One region of the Specibacter sp. NPDC078709 genome, then DNA from elsewhere that is predicted to be linked to it. Evidence: predicted binding sites of a transcription regulator. Region 1 holds the regulator's gene; the other holds the start of a gene.
What was found. Region 1 encodes LexA, which represses DNA repair genes until DNA is damaged. Its sites were predicted from a motif close to TCGAACANNTGTTCGA; they were not measured.

Region 1 (14,471 bases):
GGAGGCAACTACCTGCGCTTCGCTGCCGTCACCGGAGGCTAGCGCCGCGAGGGCGGCCGCAAACCCGGCGTCCATGGCGCCGTCGTCGGTGTCAAAGTTGTGGTACTTTTCCTGCGCAGGAAGATCGCGGCCCGCCCAGGGCTGTCCAGCAGAATCGGTGCTGCCGCCAGCCCCGGCCAGAGCTGCTGCGATGTGTCCGGGCAGATGCTTCTTGGGCATCTCGGTCATGATTTAGCGACGGCCTGCAACGTCAAGGGCCTGCGGGAGCGTGAATGCGCCGGAGTACAGAGCCTTGCCAACGATGGCACCCTCAACACCTTCGCCGACCAATTCGCGCAAAACGCGCAGGTCCTCGAGGCTGGAAATTCCGCCCGACGCCACCACAGGCTTTGAGGTGCGGGTGCACATTTCGCGCAGCAGTTCTACGTTGGGGCCGCGCAAGGTGCCGTCCTTGGTGACATCGGTGACCACGTATCGTGCGCAGCCGGCATCTTCAAGGCGAGCCAGGACCTCCCAGATGTCCCCGCCTTCCTTGGTCCAGCCGCGGCCTGCCAAGGTGGTGCCGCGAACATCAAGTCCGACGGCGATTTTGTCACCAAAGCGGTCAATGACCTTGGCGGTCCACTCCGGGTTCTCCAGCGCAGCCGTGCCCAGATTTACACGGCCCACACCCAATTCCAGGGCGGCTTCCAGCGTTGCGTCATCGCGCAGCCCACCGGAGAGCTCGACCTTGACGTCCAGGACCTGCACCATTTCGCGCAGCAGTTCCGTGTTTGAGCCGCGACCAAAGGCCGCGTCAAGGTCCACGAGGTGAACCCATTCGGCGCCGTCGTTCTGCCACTTCATGGCGGCGTCGAGCGGGGAGCCGTAACTCGTTTCCGAACCAGCCTCGCCCTGCACCAAGCGCACGGCCTGGCCGTCCACAACGTCGACAGCGGGCAGCAATTCCAAAATGGGGGTGGTCATGGGGTCCTCAACGTTGTTTGTCCTACGGGTGGAAACTACAGGAAGAAAGCTGCGGCGTAGCCGCGGGTTACTGCGTGAAACTTGACGAGCGTGAAACTAGACGAGCATCAAGCTAGAGCGTGAACATGTAGGCGGCTATGAGAGACATGGCGGCCAACGCGGCAAAGCTGATGGGGATCCAGCGCGGGGTTTTCTGCTGGTAGAACGTATAGGCTCCACCGATCAGCAAGCCTGCCAGTGCCATCAACAACAACGAGTACATCAGCGAGCCGCCTTAGTCAGGGAATTGACCCAGTTACGCAGCATGCGGGCTCCTGCGTCACCGGACTTTTCCGGATGGAACTGTGTTGCGCAGAGCGGGCCGTTTTCAACGGCCGCGATGAACGGGGCACCGTGCTCGGACCAAGTCACCATGGGCGGACGCATTTTGGGCTGCAATACCTCAAAGTCCCACTTCTGCACACCATAAGAATGCACAAAGTAGAAGCGCTCAGATTCAACGCCTTCAAAAAGCATGGAGCCTTCAGCTGCTGTGACGGTATTCCACCCCATGTGCGGGACCACGGGGGCCGGCAATAGCTCCACAGTCCCCGGCCACTCCCCCATGCCTTCGCGGTGGGTGCCGTGTTCTACTCCGGCGTCGAAGAGGACCTGCATACCGACGCAGATGCCCAGCACTGCCCGGCCACCGGCAACGCGGCGGCCGATCATGCGCAGCGCATCAACGGCCTTGAGCTCGTCCATGACCGAACCAAAGGCGCCCACGCCAGGGACAACCAAGCCGTCGGCGTTGAGAACATCCTCGGGTTTAGCACTGAGCGTTACCACTGCCCCGGCACGTTCCAGCGCGCGGACGGCTGAACGGACGTTGCCCGATCCATAGTCCAGCACCGTGACCGTGGGCTTGTCACTACCTGCCGTGTTGCTTACTGCTGACTCGGTAGCTGCCGAACTCACAAAAGGCCCTTCGTGGACGGAATGCCGGTGACGCGGGGATCGGCTTCAACGGCCGAGCGCAGTGCCCGGGCGAAGGCCTTGAACTGCGCTTCGACGATGTGGTGCGGATCGCGGCCAGCAATGACTGTCATGTGCAGGCAGATCTGAGCATGCAAGGTGATGGCTTCAAAGACGTGGCGGGTAAGCGAGCCAGTGAAGTGACCACCGATCAGGTGGTATTCCTGTCCGGCAGGCTCGCCACCATGTACCAAGTAAGGACGGCCGGAAAGATCAACCACGGCGTTCGCGAGGGCTTCATCCAAGGGGACCGTGGCTTCGCCGAAGCGGCGGATCCCGGCCTTGTTCCCTAGGGCCTCCTTGAGGACTTCACCCAAGGAGATGGCCACGTCTTCTACCGTGTGGTGGGCATCGATGTGGGTATCGCCAGTGGCCTTGATGTTCATGTCGATCAGGGAGTGCTTGGACAAAGCCGTGAGCATGTGATCGTAAAAGGGCACGGAGGTGTCAATGTTTGACACGCCGGTGCCGTCGAGGTTGATCTCCACCATGACGCTTGACTCGCTCGTGGCACGCTCCAGGCGGGCAGTGCGTCCCTGGCCGGGATTCGGGCTGTTCTGAGTCATTGCGGCAGTCCTTTGTTGTGGTGCGCCTTCGCAGCCGGCAGTTGCCGGGCAGGGACGGGCGCGTAAACGAATTGGTGTAGTGCTACCAGTTTAGGAGAGAAGACATGGTTATACCCAAACCTCTCCCCTGGCGAGAAGGAACCAGCCATGTTCGACGGCGGATCCTCCTCACAGAATTAAAAAGCGTCCTCAGGCGGCAAGGAAGGCGCGCAGTCCTTCAAGGAAAGCTGTGGTCTCGGCTTCCGTACCTGCCGTGACACGCAAGTGGCCCGGAATTCCAACGTCGCGAATGAGTACGCCGTCGGCCAGCAAGGCTTCCCAGACCGCATGCGGATTCTCAAGTCCACCAAAGAAGACAAAGTTTGAATCGGACGGCGCCGGGCTAAGCCCTAGAGCAATGAGCTCCTTGACGATCCGGTCCCGCTGGACTTTGATCTGTTCGACATTGGCTAGCAGTGAGGTGGAGTGCCGTAGGGCTGCCACAGCTGTTGCTTGGGTAATGGCGGAGAGGTGGTAGGGCAGGCGGACCAGACGCAGGGCGTCGGTGACTTCCGGCGCAGCAGCCAGGTATCCCAGTCGTGCCCCTGCTAAGGCGAAGGCCTTGCTCATGGTGCGTGAGACCACCAGTCGAGGCCGCCCCTCGAGCAAGCTCAGAGCACTCTCGGTTCCTGTGTGGGCAAATTCTGCGTAGGCCTCGTCAACAATAACCACTGTTTGAGATGCCTCGCCGGCTGCATAGACGGCTTCCACAACGTCCAGGCCCAAAGCCGTTCCGGTGGGATTGTTGGGCGAGCAGAGGAACACGAGGTTCGGAGCATGCTGGCGAACCTGCTCGGCGGCAGATTCCGCAGAAAGACTGTAGTCCTGGGCGCGAACACCAGCGATGTAGCCTGTCCCGGTTCCGCTGGCGAGTAGCGGATACATGGAATATGTGGGAGGGAATCCCATGACGGTGCGGCCCGGACCTCCGAATGCCTGCAGTAACTGCTGGAGCACTTCATTGGATCCATTGGCCGCCCAAAGATTATCTTCACTCAAGCCGTGGCCAAGATAAGCCGCCAGCTCTTGGCGCAGAACGGTGAATTCTCTGTCCGGGTAGCGGTTGAGACCATTTAGCTCTTCGGCCACTGCTGCAAGGATTGCTTCCTTGGCATCGGCCGGAACACCAAAGGTGTTTTCATTAACATTCAGCAGCACCGGAACATCAAGCTGAGGTGCACCGTAGGGGTGCTGTCCACGCAAGTCGTCACGAAGCGGCAATTGACTTAGGCGTTCAAACTGGTCCATGCCCTCCAGCATATTTGCTTGCCGTGGAAAAGTTCGAAACGGCGACACAATGCGGACACCATCACCTGCAGGAGCGCTACTTCGGGATGGGAACGTAAAGCCGCTGACCTGCCTGCAGGACACCGGTGCCCAGATCGTTCAGTGCAACGATTTCGCGAACCACATGGCGTACATCGCGGGTGGGATCGGCAGCACCGGCAATGCTCCACAAGCTGTCGCCCTGCAAGACCGTCACGGCGACGGCGTAGTCGGCCATGTTGACCGCCTTCACCTCAGCGGCCGCGTTTGCCGGACTCGCGAGAGATCCGGCCATGATGGCAAAGGAGACAAACAAGATCAGCGCCGCGACAGCGAGAGTCGGGATGCCGAAGAACACCAACCGACCACGACGGGTCAAGCTGAGCCGAGTGCTGCCAGCGAAGTCCGCTGTGCCACAATCTGCTCCACCGATCTTCACTTCCCCTGATCGAACAGCTCCATGTTGGGCAGCACGATCCATGGTCGGTGCAGGGCCGGGCAGGGACACGCCAAAGGATGCGTGGGAGATAAGCAATGCGTTCATGACTTCTGGTCCTTTCACCGTGAATCCACTGCCCAGGGGCCAACTGCAGCCATCGGACCAAGATTCCACACTCAACATCTTCGATAGAACGTATGTTCTAATTTGCTACTAGTACAGTTTTAGCATCTATAGACGACACTTGCCAAGAGCAAATAGAACAAATGTTTGAAATTCGTCTCTTCGTGGCTTAAACTTGCAGAACAAGGATTGGCCGCTAGATGCAGTCCACCAGCAGGCACTGACATTGTTCAGGGCAGCCACGAAAGGACCGACGGAACCATGGCGCTTCCAGACCCGCCGCACCGCATTCCCCAAGCACCCAGCCGCGCTGGAATGAAGGGCCTGACGGTAAGGCAGAAGAAAATTCTCGAGTGCATCCAACGGTGCATTGCCGACAAGGGCTACCCGCCCTCAATGCGCGAAATTGGCGATTCCGTGGGGCTGGCTAGCCTTTCCAGCGTCACTCATCAGCTGACCCAGTTGGAGCGCCACGGCTATTTGCGCCGTGATCCCAAGCGTCCCCGCGCCATGGAAGTTCTCATCCCGCTGGTATTGGACAGCGGAGTTGTCGAAATCGAAGGCGTTAGCGCACCGAAGACTCTGCGCAGTTCGAACGGTCTGAACTTTGCCGAGCTGAGCAGTTCTTCGGACACCGCTTTTGTGCCTCTCGTGGGCCGCATCGCAGCAGGTGGCCCCATCTTGGCTGATCAGTCAGTGGATGACATCATGCCTTTGCCGCGGCAGATCGTGGGCAGCGGTGAATTGTTCATGCTCAGGGTCCAGGGTGATTCCATGATCGACGCCGCCATCTGCGACGGCGACTGGGTTGTTGTGCGTCAACAGCCAACAGCCAACAACGGCGACATTGTGGCGGCATTGCTCGAGGATGAGGCGACCGTCAAGACGTTCCGTCAGCGTGACGGTCACACCTGGCTCCTGCCACAGAACACTCGCTATGAGCCGATTCTGGGCGACCATGCCACCATCATGGGCAAGGTCGTCTCGGTGCTGCGAAGCCTCTAACCGAAGTCTCTAACGAAAAAACCGATAGCCGGCCGCCGTTGGCGCGTGCCGAAGAAGTACGAAGGCACCCCGTCAGCTCATGAGCTGATGGGGTGCCTTCGTGTGTGGCAGCCAAAATGTGTGTACAGCCCGGAGTGTCAGTGGCTTCTGCTTCCAAACAGCAGATGACGCGCTTAACCAGTTCGAGACTGCAGAAGACGCGACAAATCCGCGATTTTCATGGCATCATCTGCGTTTTCAAATCCAGCCCGTAACCCTGCCTTCGTGGGTGGCACTACTTGCCGGAGAGCCGCTTCAGCGCGCCCAACGCCACGGTTCTGTCCTTAGTGGACCAGAAAGGCGGTAGAGCGGCACGCAGGAAACCGCCGTAGCTGGCATTGGCCAGACGGGAATCAAGTACAGCAACCACGCCCCGGTCTTGGCTGGAACGGATCAACCGGCCCACCCCCTGCGCGAGGCGCACCGCTGCATGGGTGGCAGAGATGGCAATAAATCCGTCGCCGCCACTTTGCGCCACGGCACGGGCGCGGGCAGTGACCAGCGGATCATCCGGGCGCGGGAACGGGATCCTATCTATCACCACCAGACGGCAGGAGGCTCCTTGCACATCAACACCTTGCCAGAGCGACATGGTACCGAACAGGCAGGTGTCCGGTTCATCGGCGAACTGTTTAATGAGCCCGGACATGGAGGAGTCCCCCTGGCACAGGATCTTCACCTTGAGCTTTTTGCGGAGCTTCTCGGCTGCGTCTTCTGCAGCACGCCGCGAAGAGAACAGAGCCAAGGTTCCGCCACCGGCGGCGGTGATGAGCGCTTCCAATTCATCTAATTGCTCAGCGGACATCCCGAAGCCGGGTTTCTGCAGATGGGCGGCGACATAGAGCATGCCTTGTTTGGGGTAGTCGAACGGCGAACCGACATCGGCCCCCGTCCAAGTGGGAGCGCTGGGCCCCAAAAGACCGAGCCCGCCAGCTGTGGCTTGGAAGGACTCGCCAATAGCAAGAGTGGCCGAGGTGAGCACTACCGTCCGATCGGCAAACAAGCCCTCCCGCAATTTCATCGCCACGCTCAAGGGTGCGATGTTGAGCACTGCCGGCTCATTTTCATCCGCCTTCTGATAGCCCTTGCCCGGTGCGAAGGAACCCGGCCGCGAGGCCCACACCACCTCACGGGCATCATTGGCAACCAGCAGACGCTCGCACAAATCGAAGATCAGATTGAGCCTGGATCGGGCAATCGAACGCCCGCCGTCGGCGGCAGCATTACCCTCAGGCTTAGAATCGGACAAGGCGGCACGTACCGCGTCACGCAATTGCTCCACAGCTTGAGATTGCACCTCGTTGAGCCCCTGTGGGAATAGCCCCTCGGGAACACCAGCTAAGGCAAGGTCCAGTGCCGCGGCGCTGGCCTGCAAGGCGTCCACGGAAACAGCGGTGTGCTTGCGCGTGCTTGACGCCGCCGCCTGCACCATCTGCACAGAGAGTTGCCCGGTGACCGCGCCTGTTACGCGATCCTGGAGCTCATGTGCTTCATCGACCACCACCACGTCATAGTCGGGAAGCACGGCGATGCCTTCAAAGGCACTGATGGCCAGCATGGCGTGGTTGGTGACCACAATGTCAGCCTCTGCTCCGCGGGCACGGGCCAGCTCCGAGAAGCACTCGGTAGCCATCGGGCACTTCTGGGCGCCCAGACATTCCATGGAGGTTACAGAGACCTGCCGCCAGGCTTTGTCCGTCACTCCCGGAACAATCTCGTCCCTGTCGCCGGTGTCTGTTTCCTGCGCCCATTCGCGCAGACGCACCACTTCCTTGCCGAGCTGTGAGGTGGGCCCGGAGGTGGCACTGGGAGGGTGAGCCACGTTGTCTTCGCCAAGACTAAAAAGGGCGCCCTCGCCGGTGTCTTCGGTAGGGAAACCACCTGCCAGTTTTTGCCGGCACACATAGTTGCTGCGGCCCTTGACTAAAGCAACGTCAATGGCCCGCGGCAACATCGGTTTCAGGGTAGCCAACAACCTAGGTACGTCCCTGCCCACGATCTGTGCTTGGAGGGCAAGGGTGGCGGTGGCAATCACCGCAGGCTTGTCGCTGGTCAGGGAGTTGACGATCAGTGGTATCAGGTAGGCGAGGGACTTTCCGGTCCCCGTGCCCGCCTGAACCAGCAGGTGGTCCCCGCTCTCAAGAGCGGCAACTACCCGGCGTACCATTTCATGCTGGCCATCGCGGCGTTGCCCGCCCATGGCGTCAACGGCCCGATCCAAAAGGTCCAGTGCCTGCTGCGAAAGTTCACTATCAGGCATGCTGGACAAACGGTTCAACCTCTGCAGCCAAGTCTTCACGGACACGAACCTGAGCCAAGGTGCCCTGCTCTCCATGTTCCAGACTGATGATCTCAGCATCGCTGCGATGCAATTTGTTCAGCACATCGCCACGGTCATAAGGGACCAGCAATGTCAGCACGACGCTGGGGTGCGGAATCCCTTCCTTGATGGCTTCGAGCAACTCCTCGATGCCTTGTCCTGTCCTGGCCGAGACCACCACAGAGCGGGACTCACGCTGGCGAAGACGCTCCACCACAAAGGGATCGGCGATATCTACCTTGTTCAGGATGATGATTTCCGGGATCTGCAGTGCCTCGACTTCGGCAAACACCGAGCGAACCGCAGAGATCTGCCCCTCCGGGTCTGGGTGGGAAGCATCGACAATGTGCAGGATCAGATCCGCGTCGGCGACTTCCTCCAAAGTGGAGCGGAAGGCTTCCACCAGTTGGGTGGGCAGTGCGCGGACAAACCCGACAGTGTCAACCAAGGTGTAGCCCAAGCCGTCAGAAGTCTCGGTTTTACGGACCGTTGGATCCAGTGTTGCGAACAGTGCGTTCTCCACGAGCACGCCCGCATCAGTGAGACGGTTCAGCAGCGAGGACTTGCCAGCATTGGTGTAGCCGGCAATGGCCACTGAAGGCACATTGTTGCGTTTGCGGTTGGCGCGTTTGGTTTCCCGGGCAGGAGCCATTGCTGCGATCTCGCGGCGCAGTTTCGCCATGCGGGTGCGGATCTTGCGTCGGTCCAGTTCCATCTTTGTTTCACCGGGACCACGGGAACCAATACCGCCACCTGCAGCACCCACCCGGCCACCAGCCTGACGAGACATGGATTCACCCCAGCCACGCAGTCGTGGCAAAAGGTATTCCATCTGGGCCAGTTCAACTTGAGCCCGGCCTTCACGGGATTGGGCATGCTGGGCAAAAATATCCAGAATCAGTGCAGTCCGGTCAATAACCTTAACCTTGACAACCTCTTCAAGCGTGCGCCGCTGGGACGGTGAGAGGTCACCGTCAATGACCACGGTGTCTGCGCCGGTGGCGTGCACCATCTCCTTGAGTTCCTGGGCCTTGCCCTGTCCCAAGAACGTTGCCGGATCAGGCTTGGCCCTGCGCTGCACCAAACCGTCCAGGACTTCCGATCCTGCCGTTTCAGCCAGAGCAGCCAGCTCTCGCAGCGAGTTCTCGGCATCGGCCATGGTGCCAGAGGACCACAGACCAGCGAGCACTACGCGTTCAAGGCGCAACTGGCGGTATTCGACTTCGCTGACGTCTTCGAGCTCAGTGGACAGGCTTGCCTGACGGCGCAGCGCGTTGCGGTCAGCCAACTCGCTCTGATCACCATCAGAGAGGCTGTGCTGGAAATTCAGGGTGGACACGGCTTGCGCCCGTCCTTCAAGCGGCCTGGTGGCAGGGGCCCCACCGAACGGATCTTGGGCCTCAATGCCCTCATCCGCACGCGTGGCACGAGAAGCGGCCGCGTCCTTGGCCAAAATCCGGTCAATCACGGCTTCAATCTCCGCGGCAGAAAGGGACTCCTCCCCCGTGCTGTGGCCCTGTGAAGGTGCCGTGTTCTCCCCGTCACGGGGCAGCTCGTTGCCGTCGGAACCATTGTGTGCAGATGCGTGGGACATATTCTCCTTATAGGCTGTTACCCTCAATCGTAGTCCGAGCCACCGACACTCACACCTTTTGAGGTTCTTGGCTTGTGGATAATCACACGTGTGCATGTGCTGCGCTTAGGCGCGCCTAGATACACAAAGCGGTCGTTGGGCACTAATCTGGCATGACTATGGGTACTCAGGGTGCAGATCACTATTTCAGTTCACAACCGTCCACGCCGATGAAACGCCGGCCACTTCGCGTGGTTTTGGCTGGCGAGGAGCGCAACCTCCACACAGCCGGGGGCATCTTCAGCCCCGATGGTGTGGACAAAGGCACCACCATCTTGCTCAATGAAGCACCACCACCGGCCACTGCCGGCAACCTTTTGGACATCGGCTGCGGCTGGGGACCCATTGCCCTCACCTTGGCGCTGCGCTCCCCTGCAGCAACGGTGTACGCAGTGGACGTCAATGAGCGTTCCATCGAGCTGACCCAGGACAACGCCAAGGCTCTGGGACTGGCCAACGTCAAAGCGTCAACTCCCGACGCCGTTGATGCAGACCTGCGTTTCACGACGATCTGGTCCAATCCGCCCATCCGCGTGGGCAAGGCCGAGCTGCACTCGATCCTGCTGATGTGGCTGCCCCGCTTGGCCCACAACGGCACGGCCTACCTTGTGGTGCAAAAGAACTTGGGCGCTGATTCGTTACAGCGCTGGCTGACCGCCGAACTTAGCGAGCAGTTCCCTGATGCCGGCTTTACGGTGGCTCGCGATTCCACGAATAAGGCCTTCAGGATTCTGAAGGTGACCCGCACCAAGCCTTAGGCGCTCAGCCCGTCGGCAAAAACACCTTCTGCCACGATGACGGCGGGCCCACTTAGCTCCACATGCTCGCGACCATCGGGCCCGGGGAAGAAACGCACGCCGACGATGCCGCCGGGCACTGCTACGGCCCAGTTGTCCGGGGCCTGGTCACCGGCCCAAAAACGGGTGGCGGCTGCCGCAGCACAGGCACCGGTCCCGCAGGAGAGAGTCTCCCCCACTCCACGTTCGTGAACACGCATACTGATGCGTCCGACGTCGTCCGTCACCAAAGGCTCGGCAGGCACCGCAAACTCCACATTGGTCCCGTGCGGGGGCTCCGGGGTGACGGCGGGCGCCACGGTGAGGTTGGCTGCTGCCATCTCACTCAAATCCGCCAGCGCCACCACCGTGTGCGGGTTGCCCATGGTGACGGACAGGGCAGGGCGTGCCACGGCCAGCCCGGCCGTCTCGACTAGCGAGTCGCTGCCGCTCAGGGCCTGCTCGGGGTGAATGAAACCCCAGGGGCCCATGTCCGCGCGGTACCCGTCTGCAGTGCGAGCCACCACCTTGACGCCGGCCCGGGTGCCGATCACGAGCTCTTCACCGGCGCCCAGCTCCACGAGGCCCTGTGTCACGAGGAAGTGCACGAACACTCGCACCCCATTGCCGCACATCTCCGAGATGGAACCGTCGCCGTTGTAGTAATCCATGAACCATTCGGCGCCCGGATTTTCCTCCAGCAGCGCCGTTCCTTCGGGGATATTCTCGGAGCGGACGGCACGGATCAGGCCATCTGCGCCCAGTCCACGGCGCCGATCGCAGAGCCTGGCAACCTGTTCTGGCACCAGTTCACGCTCACCCCCGGGATCGGCCACGAGCACAAAGTCGTTGCCGGTGCCGTGGCCTTTTCCAAAGCGCAGGCCTGTCAGGGAGGTGATAGTTGCAGTCATGGAATAACTCTAAAGCACCCCACGCACGACGCCGGTACTTGGCTTTCTATGCGCGGGCTTTACTCAGCTGTTGGCTGGGCTAGCTGGGCTGGCTGGGCTAGCTAGGCTGGCCGCCGCGACGAGTGCCGCTGCCGCCTCAACGAGGTCCGGCTGGGACCAATCCAGCCACTGCACACGCGGATCGGCCCGGAACCAGGTGAGCTGGCGACGAGCGAATTGGCGCGTGGCCACAATGGTTTCTTCGCTGGCCCGCTCCACAGTGGATTCGCCGTCAATAACGCGCAGGAACTGCTGATAGCCGAGTGCTTTGTGTGCGGTGCGCCCCTCCCGCAGTCCTTCGGGAATGAGTGCCGCGACTTCATCGAGCAGGCCAGCATCCACCATCTTGTGAACCCGTGTACCTAAACGCTGGTGCAGCTGGGCACGGTCGCCGTTGAGCCCGATCTGCACGGTGGGGACCACATATTGGCGATCGGGCATGAAGGAACTGAAAGGCCGGCCCGTAATCGCGTGTACTTCCAGGGCCCGCACCGCGCGTTTACCGTCGTTGATACGGGCAGCGGAGACTGGGTCCACCTCGTTGAGTCGGTGCAGGAGGGTGGCCAAGCCATCGCTCTCCAGTTCAGCCTCGAGGGCTGCTCTGACGGTGGGCTCGGTGCCGGGGAATTCCAAGACATCCAATGCCGCCCGGTTGTACAGACCGGAACCACCCACCAGAATGGGCAGCTTACCCCGTGATCGGATGTCCGCAATGGCGGCACGGGCCAGCTGCTGGAAGGCAGCCACCGTGGTGTCCTCTTTGACGCTGAGGAAATCCATCAGATGGTGCGGGATGCCGCGCCGTTCTGCCAGGGGAAGTTTGGCCGTACCAATGTCCATACCCCGGTAAAACTGCATCGAGTCTGCGTTAATGGCCTCGCCATCGAAACGCTCCGCCAGTGCTAGGGCCAGCTCCGATTTCCCTGAGCCCGTGGGGCCAACAATAGCCACCACTGGAAGCATCTCCGGCGCTGCCACCACAGGGGCGTTCGCAGAAGCCTCCGGTGCTGGGGTCATGCTGAACGAACCGGAAGCGTCGGCATGCCCAGGCTTACCTTGGGCCGGACGGCGTCGGAAGTTCCCGACGCGGTGGGGACGCCGCATGATTCGGCTTGGGCCAAATCCCAGGCATCGCCGGCACGTGAGCGGCGCAGCTGGTAATTGGCCAGATCCGGGTCAGCCACGAGGTGGAAGGCTGCAGCATCGGTAATGGTGACGGTAACCAGATCGCCGGGGCGCGGGGCCTGGGCGCCCTCGGGGACACTGAAGTGGACCAGCCGTTGATCCCGGGCACGCCCGGACAAGCGATTGGTCTCCGCGGCCTTGCGTCCGGAAGTGGCCGTCACCATGACCTCCACCTTGCGACCAATCTGCAAAGCGTTTTCCTCGGCACAGATCCGGTCCTGGAGTGCTGTCAAACGCAAGAAGCGTTCCTGAACAATTTCCTTGGGCAACTGATCTGGCAGATCCGCGGCCGGAGTGCCGGGGCGTTTGGAATATTGGTAGGTGAAAGCGGTGGCGAAGCGCGACTTTTCAACGACGTCGAGCGTGGCTTGGAAGTCTTCCTCGGTTTCACCAGGGAAGCCGACAATGATGTCAGTAGAGATGGCGGCGTGCGGGATCTGTTCGCGCACACGGTCCAGAATTCCTAAGAACTTAGCTGACCGGTACGAGCGGCGCATGTCCTTGAGGACCTTATCGGATCCGGATTGCAGCGGCATGTGCAGCTGCGGCATGACGTTGGGAGTTTCGGCCATGGCGGCAATCACATCGTCGGTGAATGCGGCTGGGTGCGGGCTGGTGAAGCGGAGCCGTTCCAAGCCCTTGATCTCGCCGCAGGCGCGCAGCAATTTGCCAAAGGCTAGTTTGTCTCCGAATTCGACGCCGTAGGAGTTCACATTTTGGCCCAGTAGCGTGACTTCGATGGCGCCGTCGTCGACCAGTGCCTGGATCTCGGCCAAGATTTCCCCGGGGCGGCGGTCGCGTTCCTTGCCGCGCAGTGAAGGCACAATGCAGAAGGTGCAGGTGTTGTTGCAGCCGACGGAGATGCTGACCCAGCCCGAGTACACCGAATCGCGGCGGGTGGGCAGGGTCGAGGGGAACACTTCGAGGGACTCGAGGATCTCCAATTGTGCATCGGCGTTGTGCCGGGCACGCTCTAGCAGAACGGGCAGGGCACCCACATTGTGTGTACCGAAGACAACGTCCACCCAGGGTGCCCGCTTTTGGATGGTGTCGCGATCCTTTTGCGCTAAGCAGCCGCCCACGGCAATCTGCATACCGGGGTTGGTTTCCTTGATGTGCGCGAGCATTCCCAAGTTGCCATAGAGCTTATTGTCAGCGTTCTCGCGGACCGCGCAGGTGTTGAAAACCACCACATCGGGAACAGCATCACCGTTGGCGTCAATAATGCGTGCCGGACCGGCTTCTTCAACGGCCACCATTCCTGCTGTTTCCAACAGCCCTGCCATGCGCTCTGAGTCATGGACGTTCATCTGGCAGCCATACGTGCGTACCTGATAGGTGCGGGGATGGCTGGCTGGGACTACTGTGCTTACGGGGCTGGCGGAAGGATCTACGCTATTTGGGATCAGGCTCACCCATCCAGCTTAAGACCAACCGTCGCGGAACAGCTAAACGGCTCCACTGGCGCGCCAGCGAGTGGGGATCAGTACCAGCCGACGCTTTGGGAGTGGTTCCATGCTCCGCACGGTGAAACGTAACGGTTCTTGATGTACCCCATGCCCCATTCGATCTGGGTGCGGTAGTTGGTCAGCCAGTCTGATCCGGCGGAAGCGTACTTCCCTGGGGGCAGCGACTGGGCAATGCCATAGGCGCCGCTGTAAGGGTTGGTGGCGTTGGTACGCCAATTCGATTCCCGTTCCCATAGCAGGTTCAGGCACTGAAATTCGCTCTGCGCCCATCCATAAGCGCCCAATCGCGACGACGCGTAGGCCTTGGCCCCAGCTGGATCGTTGACGGCACCGCCAGGGATATTGGGCAGTAGAACCTCTACAGGAATATAACCCCCAGGGTTGGTCTCTACCGGCGGGGCAACAGGTTTGGGCACAACAGGCTTAGGAGCAGCGGGTTGGGGCGCCGGATTCGGATTGCCAGGCCGCGGCGCCGGGTGGGTGGCCGCTGGGTTTTGTTGTGCGGCCTCTGCTTTGCGATCAGCTTCGGCTTGTCGGGCGGCTTCGGCCGCCGCGGCCGCTTGGCGTTTAGCTTCCTGTGCCTCGTTGTAGGCGGCCAGTGCTTCCTGCCCCTGCCTGTACTGCGCTTCTTTGGCTGCGGTGGTGTTGTTGAGAGTAGCCAACTGGGCCGTGAGCGTGGCG
Region 2 (14,471 bases), on a different contig from region 1:
TGCGCTAGCTCCTTGTGGTCCTCGACGCTGATGCGGCCCACACAGGGAGCGGCACACTTGTCGATGTAACCGAGCAGGCAGGGGCGCCCGCTGCGTTCCGCGCGGCGCAGTACGCCTACGCTGCAACTGCGCACAGGGAACACGCGCAGCAGGGTGTCCATGGTTTCGCGAATGGCACCGGCGGTGTACGGCCCAAAATATCGGGTGCCCTTGCGCCGCTCACCGCGCATGACCTGCACCCTCGGGAACTTCTCACTCATGGAGACAGCCAGATACGGATACGTTTTATCGTCCCTGAACGCCAGGTTGTAGCGCGGCGTGAATTCCTTGATCCACGTATATTCCAGTTGCAGGGCTTCAAGCTCACTGCCCACGATGGTCCACTGCACGCTCGCGGCGTGGTGGACCATGGCGTGGGTTTTGGGCAGCAGGGTGGCCGGATTGGCGAAGTAGGAATTCAGGCGTGAGCGGAGGTTCTTGGCCTTGCCCACATAGATGATGCGCCCGTGCTCATCACGGAACCGGTAGACGCCTGGATCTGTAGGAATTTCGCCCGGCTTCGGCCGGTAAGTTGAGGGATCTGCCATGGCTATTCGATGACGGGGCTCTGGTTGTATTTGCTGCTGCGTTCCTGACCGCTGAGCTCGCCGATGGCGTCCATGATGGTGTCCGTGACCAGACGGCGCGCTGGCAGCGAATGGTCCGGCCCGGTCTTGTCGAAGTACAACGGTTTGCCAAAGCGCAGAGTGAACCGGGCAGGGCGGAAGCCTTTGCTCCCTGCTGGCTGCAGCTTTTCGGTGCCGATGATACCCACGGGAACCACGGGAGCGCCGGTTGTCAGCGCCAGCCAACCCACACCTGTGCGGCCACGGTACAAAATGCCGTCGCGGGAACGGGTGCCTTCGGGGTAAATACCTACGCCTTCATTGCGGCCCAGAATCTCCAGCAGCGTCTTGAGTGCCTGCACGCTAGCTGCCTGTTCGCCACGTTCCACGGGAATGGAATTCACGGACTCGAAGAACGTTTTCATGAGCTTGCCTTTCACACCCTTCCCCGTGAAATATTCCGCCTTCGCGAAGAAGGACACGGGGCGCGGCGTGAGCGCCTGAACAATCACCGAATCGAAGAACGACAGGTGGTTGGGCGCCACAATGAACGGCCCGTCAGTGGGCACATTCTCCAGCCCCTCCACGGTAGGACGACACACGGCCGCAATGGTGCCGCGCGTCAGCACCCTCGTTGCGTCATACAGCGCCATGCCCAGCCTCCCCTGTTGCTGTGTCGGCTCCCATGCCAGCTGCGGTTCCCGCAAGTACGGCAGCTAATTCGTGTGTTGAATGGACGACGGCGGTAGCTCCTGCCGCTGCCAGTTCACCGTCCCCAGCAAATCCCCAGGCGACCCCGATGCACTCAAGTCCGTTGCTCTGGGCACCGTTCACATCCTGGTACCGGTCCCCCACCATGACGGCGGTGAGCTCGGTGCCGGGCGTGGCGTCCAACGCCGCAATGGCGCAGGTGTGGGCCAGCGCGGCAGCAATAATTTCGGTCTTGCCCGGGCGGTATTCCGGATCACCCGGCTTGAGTGTTTCATCGGCGTGTGAGCCGCAAATGGTGTGGAACAAGGTATCGATGCCGTGGTGCGCCAGCAGCTTCTTGGCCAGTGGCTCGGGCTTTTGCGTTGCAACGGCGAGGTAAACGCCACTGTCCTTCAGCTCCGTCAACAACTCACGGACGCCAGGATAGACCTCAGACATTGCCATGCCCTGTTCGCCGTACCAGCCTCGGTACGCTGCGATGACGCCATCTACCTGAGCCTCGGGAACTCCGGCGATGTTGACCAGTGCGTCGGCCAATTTGGGGCCGATCATCTTGTTAAGCTCGCTTGCTTCCGGCACTGGCAGGCCCTTGACGCGCAGTGCGTATTCCACGCCGCCGGTGATGCCACCGGCTGGGTCAACGAGCGTCCCGTCGAGGTCGAAAAGAACCACCCAAGGCAGGTTGTCACGTTTTTTGCCCGCGGTCATGGCAGGAATCACTGTAGTCACGTCCACCAGTTTCTCACGAGCCAGCCCCGACCATGCCCATCCATGCACCAAGTGGCATACATGACTCGCCACAACGGAGGTCCCTAGGCAGCGTGGGTGGGCCCACGCTGCCTAGGGTCCCGAAGCGAGGTACGAGCTTTGGGAGGGCGTGGAGACTAGAGAACCTCGCGCAGGAACGTTGCCGTATGGCTCTCCTTGCTCTTGGCGAGCTTTTCCGGGGTACCGGTCGCCACCACGCGGCCACCGCCAGTACCGCCGTCGGGCCCCAGATCCACGATCCAGTCAGCACTCTTGATGACATCGAGGTTGTGCTCAATGACAATGACCGTATTGCCCTTGTCAACGAGCCCCTGCAGCACCAGCAGCAGTTTGCGAATGTCCTCGAAGTGCAGGCCCGTGGTGGGTTCATCGAGCACATAGATGCTGCGGCCATTGGAGCGCTTCTGCAGTTCTGCAGCGAGCTTGACGCGCTGCGCCTCGCCGCCGGAGAGCGTGGTGGAGGCTTGCCCCAAGCGCACGTAACCAAGTCCGACGTCGACCAGCGTGCGCAGGTGCCGGGCAATGGGGGTGAAGGCGGCGAAGAAATCGGCGCCTTCTTCGATGGGCATGTTCAGGACGTCGGCAATGGACTTGCCCTTGTAGTGCACCTCGAGGGTTTCGCGGTTGTAGCGGGCACCGTGGCAGACCTCGCAGGGCACGTAGACGTCTGGCAGGAAGTTCATTTCGATCTTCAGCGTGCCGTCACCGGTGCAAGCTTCGCAGCGTCCGCCCTTGACGTTGAAGGAGAAGCGGCCCGGCTGGTAGCCGCGCATCTTGGATTCGTTGGTCTCGGCGAAGAGCTTGCGAATGTTGTCAAAAACGCCGGTGTAGGTGGCCGGGTTGGAGCGCGGGGTGCGGCCGATGGGGCTCTGGTCGACGTGCACCACCTTGTCCAGATGTTCCAGACCGTCGATGCGCAGGTGGCGCCCGGCAACCTGCTTGGCGCCGTTGAGCTTGTTGGCCAACACCTTGTACAGGATCTCGTTGACCAGCGTTGACTTACCGGAACCACTGACGCCGGTGACGGCGGTCAGCACGCCCAAGGGGAACTTCACGTCGATGTTGAGCAAGTTGTTTTCGCGCGCACCAACCACGGCCAGTTCGCGTGCTTTGTCATACTTGCGGCGTTTGGCTGGCAGTGCGATGGACTTGCGCCCGGACAGGTAATCGCCGGTCAGGGAGCTGGTGTTCGCCAAAAGCTCCGGCAAGGAACCGGAGTGCACTACTTCGCCACCGTGCTCACCGGCACCGGGGCCAATGTCAACGATCCAGTCGGCTTCCTTGATGGTGTCCTCGTCATGTTCCACCACAATGAGTGTGTTGCCGAGGTCCCGCAGGCGGGTCAGGGTGCCAATGAGGCGGCGGTTATCGCGCTGGTGCAAACCAATGGAGGGCTCATCGAGGACGTACAGCACGCCCACCAGGCCGGAGCCGATCTGGGTGGCCAGACGGATGCGCTGTGCCTCGCCGCCGGAGAGGGTGGCTGAGGCGCGTTCCAGGTTCAGGTATTCCAAGCCAACATCGAGCAGGAACTTCAGGCGCGCCTGGATTTCCTTCAGCACTTGGCTGGCAATCTGTGCTTCGCGGCCCGTCAGCACCAGATTGGAGAGGAAGTCAAAGCAGTCGCGCATGGACAGGGCGCAGACCTCGGCAATGGACTTACCGTTGATTAGCACCGAGAGGGAGGCCGGGTTCAGCCGTGCACCACCACAGGCAGGGCACGGAATCTGTCGCATGTACTCTTCGTAGCGGTCACGGGCGGTATCGGATTCCGTCTCGCCATGCTTGCGATGAATGTACTGGATGGCACCTTCAAAACCGGTGCTGTATTTACGTTCGCGGCCAAAGCGGTTCTTGTACTGCACCACCACCTTGTGATCCTTGCCGTACAGGACAGCGGTGCGCGAATCCGTGTCCAACTTATTCCACGGGGTGTCCATCTTGAAGTCCAGCTCCGTGGCCAGACCCTCAAGCAGCCGGTTCCAGTATTCGGTGGTGGCGGTGCCCAGCGACCATGGCGCAATGGCGCCTTCACGCAGCGACAGGAACGGGTTGGGAACTACCAGCTCCTCATCCACTTCCAGCTTGGTACCAATACCGCTACACGCACTGCAGGCGCCGAAGGGGTTGTTGAAGGAGAACGAGCGCGGCTCAATCTCATCAATGGCGAGTGGGTGTTCGTTGGGGCAGGCCAAGTTCTCGGAGAAGGAACGGATGCGCCCATCATCGCCGGGCTCAAGGTCCACGAGTTCTGCCAGCACGCGGCCATCGGCCAGGCCCAGCGCGGTTTCCACGGAGTCGGTGAGACGCTGTTGGATGCCGTCCTTGACCACCAACCTGTCCACCACCACCTCGATGGTGTGTTTAAACGTCTTTTTCAGCTTGGGCGGATCACTGAGCTGAACTTGCTCACCATCCACCTTGGCACGGGAGTAGCCCTTGGCCGTGAGCTCCTTGAACAACTCAACGAACTCACCCTTGCGGTCACGCACCACGGGAGCCAGGACCTGGAAACGGGTGCCTTCAGGCATTTCCAGCAGCTGGTCCACAATTTGCTGTGGCGTCTGCTTGGCGATGGGCTCACCACAGACGGGGCAATGCGCCGTACCCACACGAGCCCAGAGCAGACGCATGTAATCGTAAATCTCGGTGATGGTGCCCACCGTGGAACGCGGGTTCTTCGACGTCGACTTTTGATCGATGGAGACAGCCGGGGACAGGCCCTCAATGAAGTCAACATCCGGCTTATCCACTTGCCCCAGGAACTGCCGGGCATAGGCGGAGAGAGATTCCACGTAGCGGCGCTGACCTTCGGCAAAAATGGTGTCGAAGGCGAGGGAGGACTTGCCTGAGCCGGATAGTCCTGTGAAGACGATCATGGAGTCGCGGGGCAGGTCAAGGTCAACGTTGCGCAGATTATTTTCCCGGGCACCCTTGACAATCAGGCGCGACAGATCCGGGCGGGTGTCATTCACAGGTGTTGCTGGCTGGGCCATTATTTCCTTCGCATAGCAGTCCGCGGCAAAGCCGCTCCACGTGGCGAGTGTCCGCCACGCAAGGGTGTTTCTACATCAGTATAATCGAAAGTTCGTTCGAATGAAGGCTTGAATGAGTGCTTTCCAAGGCACTGGAATCAGCTGCCCACATTAGCCGCTGGTGCGTTCCAGAGCGGCGGAGACTATGCGCAGGGCCTGAGCCCGTGGCATCCCCAATTCACGCACGACGGCGGCATAGGAGTCCGCGGCCTCGGCCACCTGGGCGGCAATTTTGTCCCCGCCGGAGGCAATCGCTGTGCCGCTGCGTCCGGCCGTGATCACAATGCCTGCCTGCTCCAATTCCCGGTAGGCCCGGGCTACAGTGTTGGCCGCGACCCCTAAATCTGTGGCTAGGGCACGAACCGAGGGCAGTTTGGTGCCCACGGCCAGTTCGCCCGAAGAAGCCAAATCCAGAATCCGCAGCCGGACCTGTTCAAACGGGGGCACCGTCGATTCCAAGTCCAATCGCCACCGGCGCATCAATACATCCATGGAGTTCATGCCTGGCTCACCTCTTCCACCATTGGATCGCCAAATTGGCTCATATAGAGATGGTAATAGAAACCTCTGTGAGCGAGCAGCACGTCATGACTGCCCTGTTCAATAATGCGACCACTGTCCATCACCAGTATGAGGTCAGCATCGCGAATAGTGGAGAGTCTGTGAGCAATAACAAAGCTGGTCCGGTTCGCTCGGAGCTTATTCATGGCCTGGCGGATCATCACCTCGGTGCGGGTATCCACACTGCTGGTTGCCTCATCCAAGATCAGAATGCCCGGGTTGGCGATCCAGGCCCTGGCAATCGTCATGAGCTGACGCTGCCCCTCACTCAGCCCGCCGCCGTCGTCCGTAAGGACGGTGTCATAACCATCCGGGAGCGAACGGACAAAGTGATCCACATGTGTGGCCACGGCGGCTTCGACAATCTCCTCCTCGGTGGCGCCCAGCTTGCCGTAAGCCAGGTTCTCCCTGATCGTGCCGCCAAAAAGCCACGCATCCTGAAGCACCATGCCGAACTGGCTGCGGAGGTCATCGCGGCTGAGGTGGGCGGTGTTGACGCCATCCACCGTGATCGTCCCGGAATTAATCTCATAGAAGCGCATGAGGAGGTTGACCAAGGTGGTCTTGCCAGCACCGGTGGGGCCCACAATAGCCACGGTCTCCCCCGGCTCGGCCACGAGGGAAAGGTCCTTGATGAGCGGCTCCCCCGGCGTGTAGCCGAAGTTCACGTGGTCGAACCCCACGCGGCCCTTCGGCTGAGCGAGCCTTGCGGCCGGGATGTGATCGGGCGTCTGTTCTGTGGCATCGAGCAGTTCAAAGACTCGTTCGGCAGAGGCGACACCTGATTGGAGCAAGTTGATCATGCTGGCAATCTGAGCCATGGGCTGGCTGAATTGGCGCGAGTACTGGATGAACGCCTGGACGCTACCAATCGTTAGAACACCCTGGGCCACCTGAATACCGCCGAGCACCGCCACCACCACGTAGTTGAGGTTGGAGATGAAGTTGGTACTGGGCATGATGATGCCTGAAATGAACTGAGCCTTGGCACTTGATTCATAGAGGGAATCGTTCGAAACCCGGAACTTCTCAATAGCTTGCTTCTGCTGCCCAAAGGCCTTGACGATCTCATGGCCCGTGAACATTTCCTCCACATGGCCGTTGAGGTCTCCGGTGCTCTTCCACTGAGCTGCGAACTGCACCTGCGAGCGCTTGGCGATCATGATGGTGATGACGGCGATGATGGGTACCGTCACGAGCGAGATGCCTGCCAGTAGGGGCGAGATGGAGAACATCATTCCGAGCACGCCGCATACCGTCAGGACGGCGATGAGGATCTGTGTGAGTGTCTGGTTCAGGGTTTGGGAGAAGTTGTCAATGTCATTGGTGACGCGTGAGAGAACATCGCCGCGGGATTCCTGTTGGAAGTGCGCCATGGGCAGGCGGTCCAGCTTTGCCTCAATGTCGCGGCGCAGTCTGTACATGGCTCGCTGGACTATGCCCGTGGTGACAAAGCCCTGACCCCAGTTGAAGAAGAAGGCAGCTATGTACAGGCTCAAGACAATCATGAGCACCTGGCCCAGGGCGCCTAGATCCATGCCTTGGCCGGGCACCACGTTCATGGCGTTGAGCATGTCCGCCAGCTGGCCCTGCCCCTTGGCGTGCAGCTCGGCCACGGCTTGGGCTTTGGTGGTACCGGCCGGGAACTGGCCGAGCATCTTGCCCACCACGCCGTCGAAGATGATGTCGGTGGCGTTGCCGAGGATCTTGGGCGCTACTACGGACAGGCCAACCGAGATAGCTGCCATGATCACCACGAGAGTGATGCGGATCTTGTCCGGGGCCATAAGACCCAGGATTCGTTTCAGACTGGGACCAAAGGCCATGGCCTTTTGGGGTGGACCGCCGCCGCGGCCGCCGCGCATCATGCTCATGAGAGGCCTCCGTCACGGGTGGTGGTGGGGTTGGTTTCCGTGCTGCTGGTGCTGTCCATGGCCGGAGCCTCTAAGTCATCGTCTGCTCCTAGCTGCGAGTTGACGATTTCCTGATACGTGGGGCAGCTGTCGAGCAACTGCTCATGGGTGCCTTGGCCTACTAACACCCCTTCGTCTAGGACCAGGATGTTATCTGCGTCCCTGATGGTGCCTACCCGTTGGGCTACAACCAGAACTGCCGCGTCGCGGGTGACCAGTTTCAGTGCTGCCCGGAGTTTGGCATCCGTTGCATAGTCCAGAGCCGAGAAGCTGTCATCAAAAAGGTACACAGAGGGTCCGGCGGCAATGGCTCGGGCAATACAGAGCCGTTGGCGCTGTCCACCGGAGACGTTGGAGCCTCCCTGCTCTATAGGGGCCTCTAAGCCTTCAGGCATGTCCCGGACAAAGTTCGCAGCCTGTGCTGTCTCCAATGCTTGCCACAGTTGATCATCCGTAGCGTCTGGGTTTCCCATGCGAATATTGCTCGCTACCGTACCCGTGAACAAGTAAGCCTTCTGCGGTACGAGCCCAATAGAGCTGCGCAGCGCTTGCAAGGTCACGTCCTTGATGTTGTGTCCGCCCAACTGGATGCCACCCTCGGTGGCATCCAAGAGTCTTGGTATGAGGTTCACCAATGTGGACTTGCCGCTACCGGTGGAGCCAATGATCGCCGTCGTGCTTCCCGGGGAGGCGGTGAAGCTGACTCCGGAGAGGACTGGGGCCTGGGCTCCGGGGTAGGTGAAGGTGGCGTTCGTGACGTTGAGGCGGCCATCGAGGCGGGTGACATGCACGGCGTCGGGGCCATCGACCACGCTGGCTTCGGTGTTCAGGACTTCGGTGATGCGTTCTGCGCTGACGGCCGCGCGCGGGATCATCATGAACATGAACATGGCCATCATGACGGACATGAGGATTTGCATGATGTAACTCAGGAATGCGGTGAGGGCGCCAATCTGCATGTCACCAGCGTCAATGCGTTGCCCGCCAAACCACAGCACACCCACACTGGTTACGTTGACCACGAAGAAGATGGTGGGGAACATGAGCGACATCAGCCGCCCTGCCCGTAACTGGGAGGCGGTGAGTGCGCCGTTGGCCGTGGCGAATCTTTCCGCTTCGTAGTCGCGGCGGCCAAACGCGCGGATGACGCTGATACCGGTGATCTGTTCGCGCAGCACCCCGTTGATGTCATCGAGTTGGCGCTGGACTTTACGGAAGGTGGGGACCAGCACGCGAACGATCAAGCCGATGGCGATGAGCAGCACAGGCAGGATCACCAGTAACAGGCCCGAGAGGGGAACATCCTGGGCCATGGCCAGCACAATCCCGCCAATGCACATGATGGGTGCCATGACCATCATGGTGAAGGACATCAGTGTCAGCATCTGCACCTGCTGGACGTCATTGGTGGTGCGGGTGATCAGGGACGGTGCGCCAATGATGCCCACCTCTTGGGAGGAAAACGTCTCCACTTTGTCAAAAAGGTCGCGGCGGATTTGCCGTCCTACGCCCATGGCAAGCCTGGCGCTCAGATACGTGGCCGCGATGGCACACATCACCTGACCCGCAGTAATGAGCAGCATCCACAGACCCAGATTCAAGATGACGTCGATCTGACCCTTGACCACACCGTCGTCAATGATGTCGGCATTGAGGGTGGGCAAATACAAGGTGGCGAGGGTAGAGAGGAATTGCAGCACCACAATCGCGATCAATGACGCCTTATGCGGCGCCAGATTGCGGGCAATCAGTTGAAACAGCACCTATCCTCCTGATGATGGTCTCGGCGAGCGTGTTCTTGGTCCAGCTATCAAGCTACTCCTAGCGGCTTGCGAATGTCAGTCATCTATCCCGTGAGTTTGCCGTGGCCTGGGGCGTCTTGTGGGCGGGGTGCCCGGGCACGGGCGCAAGCGAGTGCCAGCGGGTGCCAGAACGCTCGCCGGACAGTTTTGGGCGCTCGCCACCCATCGAGCCGTCACATCACGCCGCTTTGAGGTGATCTAAGCGGCATTATGTGACTGTTCGATGGTCCGTGGTGCGGGGATCGGTCTAACTCGACGCACTACCGGGCTTCGTTGCCCGCAATGTGGCGCCGCTACCGGCCTGTGGGTGCTGTTGCCGTACACTTCTGACCCCTTCCGGCCCGAAAACGTACAGGAGGTGCACACTCGAAAGTGGATCGGGGCTGTTTCTCCCGAACTGGACCGGCTAGGGAGGCTCCAGACGCAAAAGGGACGGCGCTCGCGGGATCGGACGGCCCTATAAGACCATCCCATCCCGCAAGCGCCGTCCTTTTTCGCGCCAACATTCCACTGATCGGTAGCCCGGCAGCCGGACACCGAAAGGGCGTAATACCTTAGGCGACGACCTGCCGCTTCGAGGAAATCACGCCGGTGTCGAATCCTGCCAGGTGCAAACCACCGTGGAAGCGGGCGTGTTCAATCTTCACGCAGCGGTCCATGACCACTTCCATTCCAGCAGCCTCAGCCTTGGCCGCAACTTCCTCATGCCAGGAGCCCAACTGAAGCCACAGGCTCTTTGCCCCAACGGCAATGGCTTCATCCAGAACGGTGGGCAGATCATCATGGCGGCGGAATACATCCACCATGTCCGGGACTTCCGGCAGATCAGCCAATGACTTGTACACCGGCTGGCCCAGGATTTCCGTAGCTACCGGGTTCACGAAGTAGACGCGGTAGCTGCTGGAAGAGAGCAGATACGTCGCCACGAAGTAGCTGGCCCGTGACGGCTTATCCGAGGCTCCCACAATGGCGATCGACCGAGTCTTGCGCAGAATGGCCAGGCGTTCGGGAGCTGAGGGGCCAACCCATGAACGTTCGGGAGTACTCGTGGTGCTCATGCGTTTGCTCCGATCGTGCAGGACGCCGCGGCTTCGTCAGTGGCAGCAGCGGCATCTGTGGCAGCAGCACGACTGGCAATGAACTCCTGCGCTATGGACAGCGCCTGATCAAGGTCCCACAGGATATCTGCGAGATCTTCCAGACCAACGGAAATGCGGATCAAGTCCTCGGGGACTCCGGCTGCCTCAAGCTGATCTGCCGTGAGCTGCTGGTGAGTGGTGGAACCCGGGTGCAACACCAAGGTGCGTGAGTCACCAATGTTGGCCAAGTGGCTGGCCAGCTGGAGGGAGTCGATGAACTTCTTCCCGGCGGCACGTCCTCCGCGCACACCGAAAGCGAACACGGAGCCAACACCCTTGGGCAGGTAATGCTGTCCACGCTCAAAGTGCGGGTGACTGGGCAGTCCGGCGAACTGAACCCAAGAGACCCGCTCATCGGCTTCAAGCCAGGCTGCCACAGCGGCAGCGTTGCGCAGGTGCTCATCCATGCGCTGCGGCAGCGTCTCCACTCCCTGCAGCAATTGGAAGGCTGACTGTGCCGAGAGCGCCGGACCAATGTCGCGCAACTGCTCGGAGCGCAGCTTCGTCAAGAAGCCGTACTCGCCAAAGTTGCCCCACCAAGACACGTTGCCGTAGGAGGCTACGGGCTCGGTCATGGAAGGGAACTTGCCGTTGCCCCAGTTGAAACGACCGGACTCGACCACAACGCCGCCCAAGGTGGTGCCGTGTCCGCCCAGGAACTTGGTGGCCGAGTGGATCACGATGTCGGCGCCGAATTCAATGGGCCGGATCAGGTACGGGGTGCTCAAGGTGGCATCAACCACCAGCGGTACCCCGGCCGCGTGAGCCACCGCAGCCAGTCCCTGCAGATCGGCAATGTCACCGGAGGGGTTGGCGACGATCTCCGTGTACACAGCCTTCGTGTTTTCCTTGATCGCGGCAGCAAAATCGGCCGGATCATTGGAATCGATGAAGGTGGTGTCCACTCCGAAGCGGCGCAACGTCACATCGAGCTGGGTGATGGTTCCGCCATAGAGCTTTGAGGAGGCCACAATGTGATCCCCCGCCCCTGCCAGCGCCGCAAAGGTGACAAATTCCGCTGCCATGCCCGACGACGTCGCAACAGCACCGATGCCACCTTCCAGAGAAGCAAGGCGCTCCTCAAAGGCTGCCACGGTGGGGTTACCAATACGTGAGTAAATGTTGCCGTACTTTTGCAGCGCAAAGAGGTTGGCGGCGTCGTCGGTGTCCTTGAACACGAACGAGGTGGTCTGGTAGATGGGCACCGCACGGGCGCCGTGCTCAGAATCGGGCGTGCCGCCGGCGTGCAGGGCGCGGGTGCGGAAGCCGAAGGAATGCTCGGTCATTAGACGCTCACCTTGTCAAAGTTGGTGATGGGCAGCAGGGAGGTGTCCAGCTCGGTGCCGTGCTTGCGGGCCAGATCGGCTTCCAGTTCGCGCACAATGGGCATGACGTCCCGGCCGAACGCTGCCGTTTCTTCCTGGAAGTGCAGGTAGGCAGTCAGCATCAAGTTCACGCCGCGCTTCTTGTATTCCACGATGCGGGTGGCGATCTGCTCGGGGGTGCCGATCAGTTCGGTCTTGAAACCGTCGTTGTACTGGATCAGATCCTCGTAGGAGGAATCTGCCCACATGCCCTTGCCGTCCTTGGTGGAGGCGCCGGCCTCCTTCACAGCGGCCGCGAAACCTTCGACGGCGGGGCGGTGCGCCTTGGCGACGATCTCGCGCAGGGTCTCGCGGGCTTCCTTCTCGGTGTCGCGGGCAATGACGAAGCCGTTGAGGCCAAAGCGCGGCTTACGTCCCGCCTGCGCAGCTGCGGCCAAAACGCCGTTCACGTTTTCGCTGTAGCCCTCCAGGGTGCGGCCGTTGGAGAAGTACCAGTCAGCAGTGCGGCCAGCCGCGGCCTGGGCGGCGGTGGAGTTGCCGCCGAAGAAGATCTCCGGGTGGGGGCGGCCGGGCACGTCAACAGGTGCCGGGTTGAGCGTGAAGTTATTGATGTTGTAGTACTTGCCGGCCTGGGAGTATTCCCTCTCCGTCCAGAGTCCACGCAGCACTCGGATGAACTCTTCGGTGCGGACGTAACGTTCGTCGTGCTCCAGCCAATCGAGACCAAAGTTCACGAACTCGTCCTTGAGCCAGCCGGAGACAATGTTCACGGCAGCGCGACCGTTGGAGAGGTGATCGGCGGTGATGATGAACTTGGCCAACACACCGGGGTGCCACATGCCCGGATGGACGGCGGCGATGACCTTCAGGCGCTCCGTCGCACCGAGCAAAGCGAGCGAGAAGCTCGTGGCCTCGTGCTGCTGATCGGCGCCGTAGGAGGCCGCGTAACGGGTCTGCGTCAGAGCATATTCGAAGCCGCTATTCTCGGCGATTTGGGCCAGCTTCTTGTTGTACTCGAAGCTCCAATCCGTGCGCTGTTCGATGGTGCTCACCACGAGGCCACCGGAAACGTTGGGGACCCAATAGGCAAATTTGAGCGGGGTGGCGAGGTCTGCAATGTTAACTGGTGCAATGCTCATGAGTGATCCTTCTTTTTGTACTGGGTAACGGACGCAATAATTCCGGCCATTGATTCTTCGTTTTGCAGCGAGGTGGTATCGCCCAGAGGCGACCCCTCAAACATTTGGGTTAGCAACCGTCGCATGATTTTTCCTGAACGAGTCTTAGGAACATCGGGAACAACGACGACGGCGCTTGGCTTGGCGATGGGCCCAATCTTGTGTGCCACGTGGGCACGCAGCTGGTCCTGGACTTCCGCGGCGGAGTGCATTTCGCTGTCTGCTAGGACGACGAAAGCCACCACCGCGTGGCCGGTCAGCGCATCAGCCACCGGGGTGACACCGGCCTCGATGACGTTGGGGTGGGTGACCAGTGCCGATTCAATTTCGATCGTGGAGAGTCTGTGCCCGGAGATGTTGATGACGTCATCGATGCGGCCAAGGATCCAGATATGACCGTCGGCGTCATACCGGGCGCCATCGCCTGCCAGGAAGTAGCCCTGCTTGGCGAACTTGCGCCAGTAGGAATCCAGGTAGCGCTGCGGGTTTCCCCACACGGTCCGGGCCATGGCCGGGCCAATTCCGTCAACCACAATCAGACCTTGGACATCGCGCTCAACGTCAGTTCCGGCGTCGTCCACAATACGTACGCTCACACCCGGCATGGCACGGGAGGCGCAGCCTGGCTTGAACTCGGTATCACCAGGACGCGGCGAAAGGATCGTGGCGCCAGTTTCGGACTGCCACCAGGTGTCCACCATGGGCAGAGTGCCGCCGCCAAGTTCATCGCGGAGCCAGTTCCAGGCCTGCGGATTGACGGCTTCACCGACGGTTCCGAGCAGGCGCAGGGAAGAGAGATCGTGGTGGGCCGGGACGCCGTCGGGGAACCAGCCCATGAGCGAACGGACCAGCGTGGGTGCGGTGTAGTAGCTGGTGACACCGTAGCGTTCGATGATGTCAAAGTGGCGGCCCGGGTGCGGGGTATTCGGGGTGCCTTCGAAAATGACCTGTGTGACGCCATTGGCGAGCGGGCCGTAAATTTCGTAGGTGTGTGCCGTGACCCAGGCAAGATCTGCGGTGCACCAGTGCACATCCGCTTCACGCAAGGCAGGATCAGGGTTGCTGAAGAGCAGTTCGTGGCTGTACGCGGCCTGGGCCAGGTAGCCGCCGGTGGTATGAACCAAGCCCTTGGGCTGGCCCGTGGTGCCGGAGGTGTACATGATGAACAGCGGTGTTTCGGCGTCAAAGTATTCGGCCGTGTGTTCCGTGCTGGCTTGTCCAACTGCGTCATGCCACCAAATGTCTCTGCCTTCGGTCCACTCAATCTCGGACCCTGTGCGGCGAACCACCAGGACGTGTTCGATCGAGTTCTCCCCGGCCACTGCGGCATCCGCGTTGGCTTTGACGGGAACAGCCTTGCCTCGACGGAACTGACCGTCGGTAGTGACGAGCAGCTTGGCTCCGGTGTCTTCAACACGGAACTGCAGTGCTTCG

Region 2: uvrA (excinuclease ABC subunit UvrA) is a predicted target of LexA. The motif match lies at 5,165-5,180, and genes of this name have one in related genera.

The regions. Positions count from the first base shown of each region.
Region 1 is NZ_JBFBLU010000001.1:60,825-75,295, forward strand. It holds gene AB0P14_RS00265 (SseB family protein) at 1-228, opposite strand, end outside; gene priA (bifunctional 1-(5-phosphoribosyl)-5-((5-phosphoribosylamino)methylideneamino)imidazole-4-carboxamide isomerase/phosphoribosylanthranilate isomerase PriA) at 232-966, opposite strand; gene AB0P14_RS00275 (hypothetical protein) at 1,079-1,228, opposite strand; gene hisH (imidazole glycerol phosphate synthase subunit HisH) at 1,228-1,923, opposite strand; gene hisB (imidazoleglycerol-phosphate dehydratase HisB) at 1,920-2,546, opposite strand; gene AB0P14_RS00290 (histidinol-phosphate transaminase) at 2,736-3,833, opposite strand; gene AB0P14_RS00295 (LysM peptidoglycan-binding domain-containing protein) at 3,910-4,395, opposite strand; gene lexA (transcriptional repressor LexA) at 4,729-5,418, shown strand; gene AB0P14_RS00305 (ATP-dependent DNA helicase) at 5,693-7,717, opposite strand; gene hflX (GTPase HflX) at 7,710-9,371, opposite strand; gene AB0P14_RS00315 (methyltransferase) at 9,530-10,168, shown strand; gene dapF (diaminopimelate epimerase) at 10,165-11,097, opposite strand; gene miaA (tRNA (adenosine(37)-N6)-dimethylallyltransferase MiaA) at 11,161-12,153, opposite strand; gene miaB (tRNA (N6-isopentenyl adenosine(37)-C2)-methylthiotransferase MiaB) at 12,150-13,727, opposite strand; gene AB0P14_RS00335 (lytic transglycosylase domain-containing protein) at 13,805-14,471, opposite strand, start outside.
Region 2 is NZ_JBFBLU010000003.1:47,709-62,179, forward strand. It holds gene uvrC (excinuclease ABC subunit UvrC) at 1-587, opposite strand, end outside; gene AB0P14_RS06835 (lysophospholipid acyltransferase family protein) at 590-1,258, opposite strand; gene AB0P14_RS06840 (HAD hydrolase-like protein) at 1,245-2,045, opposite strand; gene uvrA (excinuclease ABC subunit UvrA) at 2,201-5,080, opposite strand; gene AB0P14_RS06850 (GntR family transcriptional regulator) at 5,231-5,620, opposite strand; gene AB0P14_RS06855 (ABC transporter ATP-binding protein) at 5,617-7,554, opposite strand; gene AB0P14_RS06860 (ABC transporter ATP-binding protein) at 7,551-9,356, opposite strand; gene AB0P14_RS06865 (CoA-binding protein) at 9,950-10,453, opposite strand; gene AB0P14_RS06870 (O-acetylhomoserine aminocarboxypropyltransferase/cysteine synthase family protein) at 10,450-11,820, opposite strand; gene sfnG (dimethylsulfone monooxygenase SfnG) at 11,820-12,998, opposite strand; gene acs (acetate--CoA ligase) at 12,995-14,471, opposite strand, start outside.